One region of the Dermacoccus sp. NHGro5 genome, then DNA from elsewhere that is predicted to be linked to it. Evidence: riboswitches for the same ligand, from Rfam matches in the RefSeq annotation. Region 1 holds a riboswitch; each other region holds the start of a gene.
What was found. Region 1 has a riboswitch for thiamine pyrophosphate ahead of thiC (phosphomethylpyrimidine synthase ThiC). Riboswitches for the same ligand answer to the same signal wherever they lie in the genome.

Region 1 (2,261 bases):
TGCCGCGTGCTCCGAAGACCGACGACGTGACGGGAACGCGCGCCGAAGACCGTTGAGCATCAGCCCGGTTCGTCGACAACTCGGCTGACCGGGCCGGGCGGGCGACGCCGGCGGCGGCGTTACGCCCAAACTCAGAGCAACGAGACGAAGGAGAACACGATGATGAACTGGACGGCACGCCTCGCCGTGATCAGCGGCGGGTTGAGTGAGGAATCGTCGACGCATCGTCTCGCCCAGCTGCTGAGCGACGCGGTTGTCGAGAGTGCGCGGGAGCAGGGCAGCGAGGTCGTCGTCGAGCGGATCGACCTGCGGGCGCTGGCGCACGACATCACGACGGCGTCGTTGACGGGGTTCGCTCCCCCGGCGCTCGCGGACGCCTACGAGGTGCTGGGCGCGGCCGACGCCGTGGTCGCGGTGACGCCGACGTACAAGGCGAGCTTCACGGGCTTGTTCAAGTCGTTCTGGGATGCGACTGCGGGCGGCGTGCTGAGCGGCGTGCCCGTCATCGTCGGCGCGACGGGCGGTTCCGCCCGACACTCACTGGTGACGGACACCGCCTTGCGACCGCTGTTCGCGTACATGAAGGCGCTCGTCATGCCGACGGCGGTCTACGCCGCGCCCGACGACTGGGCCGGGCGAGGCCTGGAAGCGCGGGCGAGCGAGGCCGCCGGTGAGTTGACGCAGCAGCTAGAGCGCGTGCTCGGCGGAGCAGACGTGGTGGTGAACGGCGGTTCTGGCGCGCGCGTGTCCAAGGATGGGGAAGCGCCGAGAACATCGTCGAAATCGGTTCGTACGCTTGCCGAGACGCGCAATCGGGCGCGCGATCCGTTCGTCGCGGTGCCGACGATGGAAGAGATGTTGCGCCGCTGAGCACGACTCGTGACCGGAGGGGTCCGTCAGGTTCGTCACGAACCTGACGGACCCCTTCGTCACGTTCGTCTGCCGGGATGTGCCATAGTCGGAAGCGTCCTTCGTGGGAGTCCTGAGAACAGGGCTGAGAGGGAGCTGATACTGCTCCGACCGCTACCCGACCTGACCCGGATCATGCCGGCGCAGGCAGCCAAGGAGACCTCATGGTCGCTCATCCTCCGTTCGGTGCCGACGTTCGTCGACGCCTGCTGCGTGGGGTCTTGCCGTGCCTTCGTCCGATCCGAAGGAGGCACCATCATGACGACGTTCAACGCCCGCGACCTCGCGGCCACCACCGACCGAGCAGCCACGTCGCCGGCGTCGGCCGCGGTTCAGAGGCGCGCAACCACCCCCGCTGACGGATCGGACGCTCGCCGCAAGCAGTACCGAGACGCGGACGGCCTGCGCGTGCCCTACACCGAGGTCATCCTCGACAACTCCCCCGGCACCGGCGCGGCCAACGCTCCCGTCGAGCTGTACGACACCTCCGGCCCGGGCAGTGACCCCGAGGTCGGGCTGCCGCCGTTGCGCGCCGAGTGGATCGCCGAGCGCGACGACGTCGAGACGTACGCCGGCCGAGAGCGCACCCTGCTCGACGACGGCCGCTCGGCCGTCCGACGCGGTGAGGCGAGCCACGAGTGGCGCGGCGAACGTCGCGCACCGCTGCGCTCGAAGGACGGCGCCGTCGTCACCCAGATGCACTACGCCCGTAAGGGATTGATCACCCCCGAGATGCGATTCGTCGCCGCCCGCGAGAACTGCGCCCTCGAACTCGTGCGCGACGAGGTCGCCGCCGGACGCGCGATCATCCCCGCCAACGTCAACCACCCGGAGAGCGAGCCGATGATCATCGGGCGTCGCTTCCTCGTCAAGGTCAACGCGAACATCGGAAACTCGGCCGTGACGTCGTCGATCGCCGAGGAGGTCGACAAGCTGACGTGGGCGACGACGTGGGGCGCCGACACCGTCATGGACCTGTCGACCGGTGACGACATCCACACAACGCGCGAGTGGATCCTCCGCAACTCCCCCGTCCCGATCGGCACCGTGCCGATCTACCAGGCCCTCGAGAAGGTCAACGGTGAGGCCGACAAGCTGACGTGGGAGATCTTCCGCGACACCGTCATCGAGCAGTGCGAGCAGGGCGTCGACTACATGACGATCCACGCCGGCGTGCTGCTGCGCTACGTGCCGATGACGGCCGAGCGCATCACGGGCATCGTCAGCCGCGGCGGCTCGATCATGGCCGGCTGGTGTCTCGCGCACCACGAGGAGAACTTCCTCTACACCCACTTCGACGAGCTGTGCGAGATCTTCGCCCGCTACGACGTCGCCTTCTCCCTCGGTGACGG
Region 2 (2,261 bases), on a different contig from region 1:
GGAGCGCTCGTTGTCGTTGAGGACGATGACGAGCGGCAGGTCGGCGTCGGCGGAGATGTTGTTGAGCGCCTCCCACGCCATGCCGCCGGTCAGGGCGCCGTCACCGATGACGGCGACGGTGTGACGGTCGCTCTCACCCTTGAGGCGGCGCGCCTTGGCGATGCCCTCGGCCCAGCTCAGCGACGTCGAGGCGTGCGAGTTCTCGACGACGTCGTGCTCGGACTCCTCGCGGCTCGGGTAACCCGACAATCCGCCGGATTTCTTGAGCTTGCTGAAGTCGTGACGCCCCGTCAGCAGCTTGTGGACGTAACTCTGGTGGCCGGTGTCGAAGACGAACGTGTCCTTCGGCGAGTCGAAGACGCGGTGCATCGCGATGCTCAACTCGACGACACCCAGGTTGGGGCCCAGGTGCCCGCCCGTCTTGGAGACGGATTCTACGAGGAACTGACGGATCTCGGCGGCGAGCGCGTCGAGCTCCTCGGCGGGGATTCGCTTGAGATCGTCCGGACCCGAGATGGTTTCCAGCAGCGTCACGTCTCACTCAGCCTTTCGAAAGTGCAGTCTCCTGAGTCTAGGTCGTCGACCGCGCAGCCGCCATGCGGGCGGGGGCACCCTCCCGTCGCACCCCCGTCGGAGCCGGTAGCGCCGTCGGAGTTCAAAGGCCGGGACTCTGCCCGCCCACGCACCCGCCCCGAACGCCGGCGCATCACAGCCGAGGGACGAACGTCTTGCCGCGCATCGCCTCGTGCACGAGACGGACGGCGCGCGCCGTGGCACGCAACCGCAGCCCCTCCGCGGACAGGTGCTCCATCACCTGCGGCACCGCGCGCGGTGGCAGCTCGTCGGCGAGGTCGACGCGGATGCGGCGATATGACTCGCGCATCGCGCCGAGTTGAGCGTCGACATGCCACGTCGCCACCCAAGCGAGCGCCACCGGGTGACGGCGCCATGCGTCGTAGGCGCGAAAATCCGAGGGGCACTGATCGAGCAGCCACTGCGTCGCCGCCTCCTGCCACCCCGGCGCACCCGGCGGCGGCACACCTCTCGGCCAGCCCGGAGGGCCGGTGTTCACCTCGTCCGACATGACCCCAGCGTACCCCATTGTTCGAACACGTGTTCTATTTGATGACCGCCCCACGAGACCCGCAGACCGGCGCGAGACACGCCCCCGAAGCCGGGTGCTCTGTGGCATGCTGAGCCCGTCACACGGGAGCCCGAGGCGCGGGCTGAGAGGGCATCGCCATGCCGACCGTCCAACCTGATGCGGTTCATGCCGCCGTAGGGAGTGTTCGATCGTGTCTACCCTGACGCCTGCCCCTTCCCCTGCCCACGACGATGCGCCGCGCCTGGCGCCGGCCGCCGCCACCCCAGAACGGCGCGAGGCCCGCCGCAGCGCCCTCGTCGGAAACTTCGTCGACCAGTTCGACATCTTCCTGCCCGTCATTGCGCTGGGTGGGGTGCTGTCGACGCGTTCGACGATTCCCGACGGCCTCGTCTTCGCCGCGACACTCCTGGGCCGCCCCCTCGGGGCGTTCATCCTCGGCACCCTGGCCGATCGTCGCGGACGAGCCCGCGTGTCACGCGGCGCACTGCTCGGCCTGAGCGTGTGCACCGGCCTCATGGTGACGCTCCCCCTGCACACCTCGACGTGGGCCGTGGCCGCTCTCCTGGCGTTGCGCTTCGCCGCCGGATTCTTCCTCGGCGGGCAGTACTCCGCGGCCATCCCCCGCGCCCTCGCGCTCACAGAGCCGCAACGACGCGGCCACCTGAGCGGCCTCGTCATGGCGATGTCACCCCTCGCGAACGCCACCATCGCCGCCGCCACGATGATGCTGACGGCCTCACTCGGCGGCGCGTACACCACGTGGGGGTGGCGCCTGCTGTTCGTCGTCGGCGCACTGCTGCCGTTGATCCTGGCCCTCACCTCGAGGTCAGCGCACGCCGGGCCGGCAGGTCACAGCCCCTCTTCCCACGAATCCGACAAGCGCGATCCCGCCGCGCACGACGCGACCGACGACGAGGAAGAGCGCGTGACGGGCCGTGTCGTGGCCGCATTGTTCACCCTCATGACGGGACTGTGGTTGTTCACGATGATGGGGGTCTCGGTGCTGACGAGTTCGCTGCGCCCGCACTTCTCCCCCCATGACGTCGGGCTCGTCATGCTCGTCGCGACGGCCGTCAGTGCGCCGACGATGGCCGCGGCGGGTGCCGTCTCGACGCGTGTGGGCCGTTCACGCTTCTTCATGGCGTTCGGAGCACTG
Region 3 (2,261 bases), on a different contig from region 1:
TCGTGAGTGCCGGCCAGCGGTAGTAGCCGGCGTTGAGTTCGACGGTGTCGAAGAGGTTCGCCGCGTAGTACTCGAGGCGCACGCGGTCGGCGACGCCTGCGGGGTAGACGGTGCCTTTCCAGGAGGCGTACGTCCACCCTGACGTGCCGAGGCGCAGTTGCGCTCGGTGGCCGTGCTCATGGCGTCAGCATGCCACCGGAGCGCGGCGTGATGTTCGGCCGGGACGTGAATGTGGACGAGATCCGCCGAGGTGGACGTGAATCGCGAATGTGGGCGAAATTCGCCGGTGTGGACGAAATTCGCGACGCTCAGTGATGCGTCGGCCAGAGACACGCGAGGAGGGCCAGGCAGAACCTGACCCTCCAAGCGAACAGCTCCATGCGCAACATGGACGCCCCCGAGTCTGCTGCTCCCACGCCGGAAAGCGGACGAAGGGGAATTACTTCATGACGACGACGGGCGCCTGGCTCTTGCCCTTCTGGGCTTCCTTGGCCTCTTCTTCGGCGCGCTTGACGAGGGCCTGCGGCGGGTGGCCGGCGGACTTGGTGAAGTAGTCGGCGGCGCGGCGTTCGGCGTACATCTTGGCGGCGGCGAGTGCGCCGGTGGAGATGGCGGCGTAGATCGCGGCTTCGATGATGCTGGCGTTCGGGTCCTTCGCGCTGCGCGGGCTCTTGCCGGTCGTCATCTTCCACGTCTTGGTGGCGGTGGTCGTCGCGATCTTGCTCGCGACGATGCCGGCGCCCATGCTCAGCACCTTCCACACGAGGTTGCCCATGGTGTTTCCCCTTACGTGTCGTCGGCCGTCGTGAGGCGTCGTCGAGCCTCGGGCCGTTGATGTCTTGGGTCCATCCTCGCGCGTGCATGTGTCGCTGCGCCAGTCGGCATGGTCATCAGCCCGGTCTGACGGGGGTGGGCGTCGTGGCGGCCGGCTCGTGCACGAGGGATCCGGCGTCGGCGTGAGGTGCGCACGAGCCGTCAGCGGGGATGCCGGAGTGCGAAGCGGGCCGAAGCGTGTCGTCCGTCGGTGGTCGGTGCTAATCTCACGCTCGAACGACAGGGGAGCGCAGTGTGCGCTGAGATCGTGCCGCACCCGGCACCAAACCCTCGAACCTGACCCGGTTAGCACCGGCGGAGGAAGTCGAGTTCTCACTCGTCGCGCGTACGTGCGGGCGACGACGTCCCTCACTGGCCGTGAGGAGGAACGTTCACATGATGTCTCGTAGTGGCCGCGCCGTGCTGGCGCTCGCGTGCGTGGGTGCGCTGGCGGCGTGCAGCGTCGACAACAACTCGTCGGGGTCGAAGTCGAGTTCGGCGGGCGGCTCGGGTGCGTCGGGTTCGGGCGCGTGGAAGACGGTCACGTTGGTGACGCACGAGTCGTGGGCGCCCGACAAGAACGTCATGGCCGAGTTCACGAAGCAGACGGGCTACACCGTCAAGGTCGTGAAGTCCGGTGACGCCGGTGAGCTCGCGAACAAGCTCGTGCTGAGCAAGAACAACCCGCTCGGTGACGTCGTGTTCGGCATCGACAACACGTTCGCCTCGCGTGTCACGACGAACGACGTCCTCGAGCCGTACAGCCCGAAGGGCGCGCCTGCGTCGGCGTCGAAGTACGAGCTGCCGGACGGCCAGGGCAAGGGGCAGCTGTCGCCGATCGACACCGCGTCGGTGTGCGTCAACGTCGACGACGCGTGGTTCACGAAGAACCACAAGACGAAGCCCGCGTCGTTCGACGACCTCGTCAAGCCCGAGTACAAGAACCTCATGGTCGCGCCGGGCGCGTCGTCGAGCTCGCCGGGCATGGCGTTCTTCCTCGCGACCGTCGGCCACTACGGCCAGGACGGCTGGGAGGCGTACTGGAAGAAGCTCATGGCGAACGGGCTCAAGCTGACGTCGGGCTGGAGCGACGCGTACGAGGTCGACTTCACCGGCAGCGGCAAGGGCAAGCGTCCGATCGTCGTCAGCTACGACAGCTCGCCGGCGTTCACCGTCGACAAGGCGGGCACGTCGACGACGTCGGCGCTGCTCGACACGTGCTTCCGATCGACCGAGTACGCCGGTGTGCTCAAGGGGGCGAAGAACCCCGACGGCGCGAAGGCGCTCATCGACTTCATGAACGGTGCGAGCTTCCAGAAGTCGCTGCCCGACTCGATGTACGTCTTCCCCGTCGACTCGAACGTCGAACTGCCCAAGGCGTGGGCGGCGAACGCGAAGCAGCCGACGAAGCCGATCGAGGTGTCGCCCGCCGACATCGACAAGAACCG

Region 2: it holds a riboswitch for thiamine pyrophosphate, as region 1 does, so the genes downstream of both, J4Z35_RS09445 (MFS transporter) here and thiC (phosphomethylpyrimidine synthase ThiC) in region 1, are expected to answer to the same signal.
Region 3: it holds a riboswitch for thiamine pyrophosphate, as region 1 does, so the genes downstream of both, J4Z35_RS08105 (thiamine ABC transporter substrate-binding protein) here and thiC (phosphomethylpyrimidine synthase ThiC) in region 1, are expected to answer to the same signal.

What each region holds. Positions count from the first base shown of each region.
Region 1 is NZ_JAGEKQ010000004.1:52,019-54,279, forward strand. It holds gene J4Z35_RS01270 (CE1758 family FMN-dependent luciferase-like monooxygenase) at 1-56, shown strand, start outside; gene J4Z35_RS01275 (CE1759 family FMN reductase) at 160-870, shown strand; TPP riboswitch at 964-1,078, shown strand; gene thiC (phosphomethylpyrimidine synthase ThiC) at 1,168-2,261, shown strand, end outside.
Region 2 is NZ_JAGEKQ010000019.1:21,823-24,083, forward strand. It holds gene dxs (1-deoxy-D-xylulose-5-phosphate synthase) at 1-534, opposite strand, end outside; gene J4Z35_RS09440 (hypothetical protein) at 707-1,084, opposite strand; TPP riboswitch at 1,197-1,302, shown strand; gene J4Z35_RS09445 (MFS transporter) at 1,296-2,261, shown strand, end outside.
Region 3 is NZ_JAGEKQ010000016.1:17,106-19,366, reverse strand. It holds partial or broken gene J4Z35_RS08115 (DUF72 domain-containing protein) at 1-157, opposite strand, end outside; gene J4Z35_RS08110 (DUF4235 domain-containing protein) at 440-775, opposite strand; TPP riboswitch at 1,046-1,154, shown strand; gene J4Z35_RS08105 (thiamine ABC transporter substrate-binding protein) at 1,210-2,261, shown strand, end outside.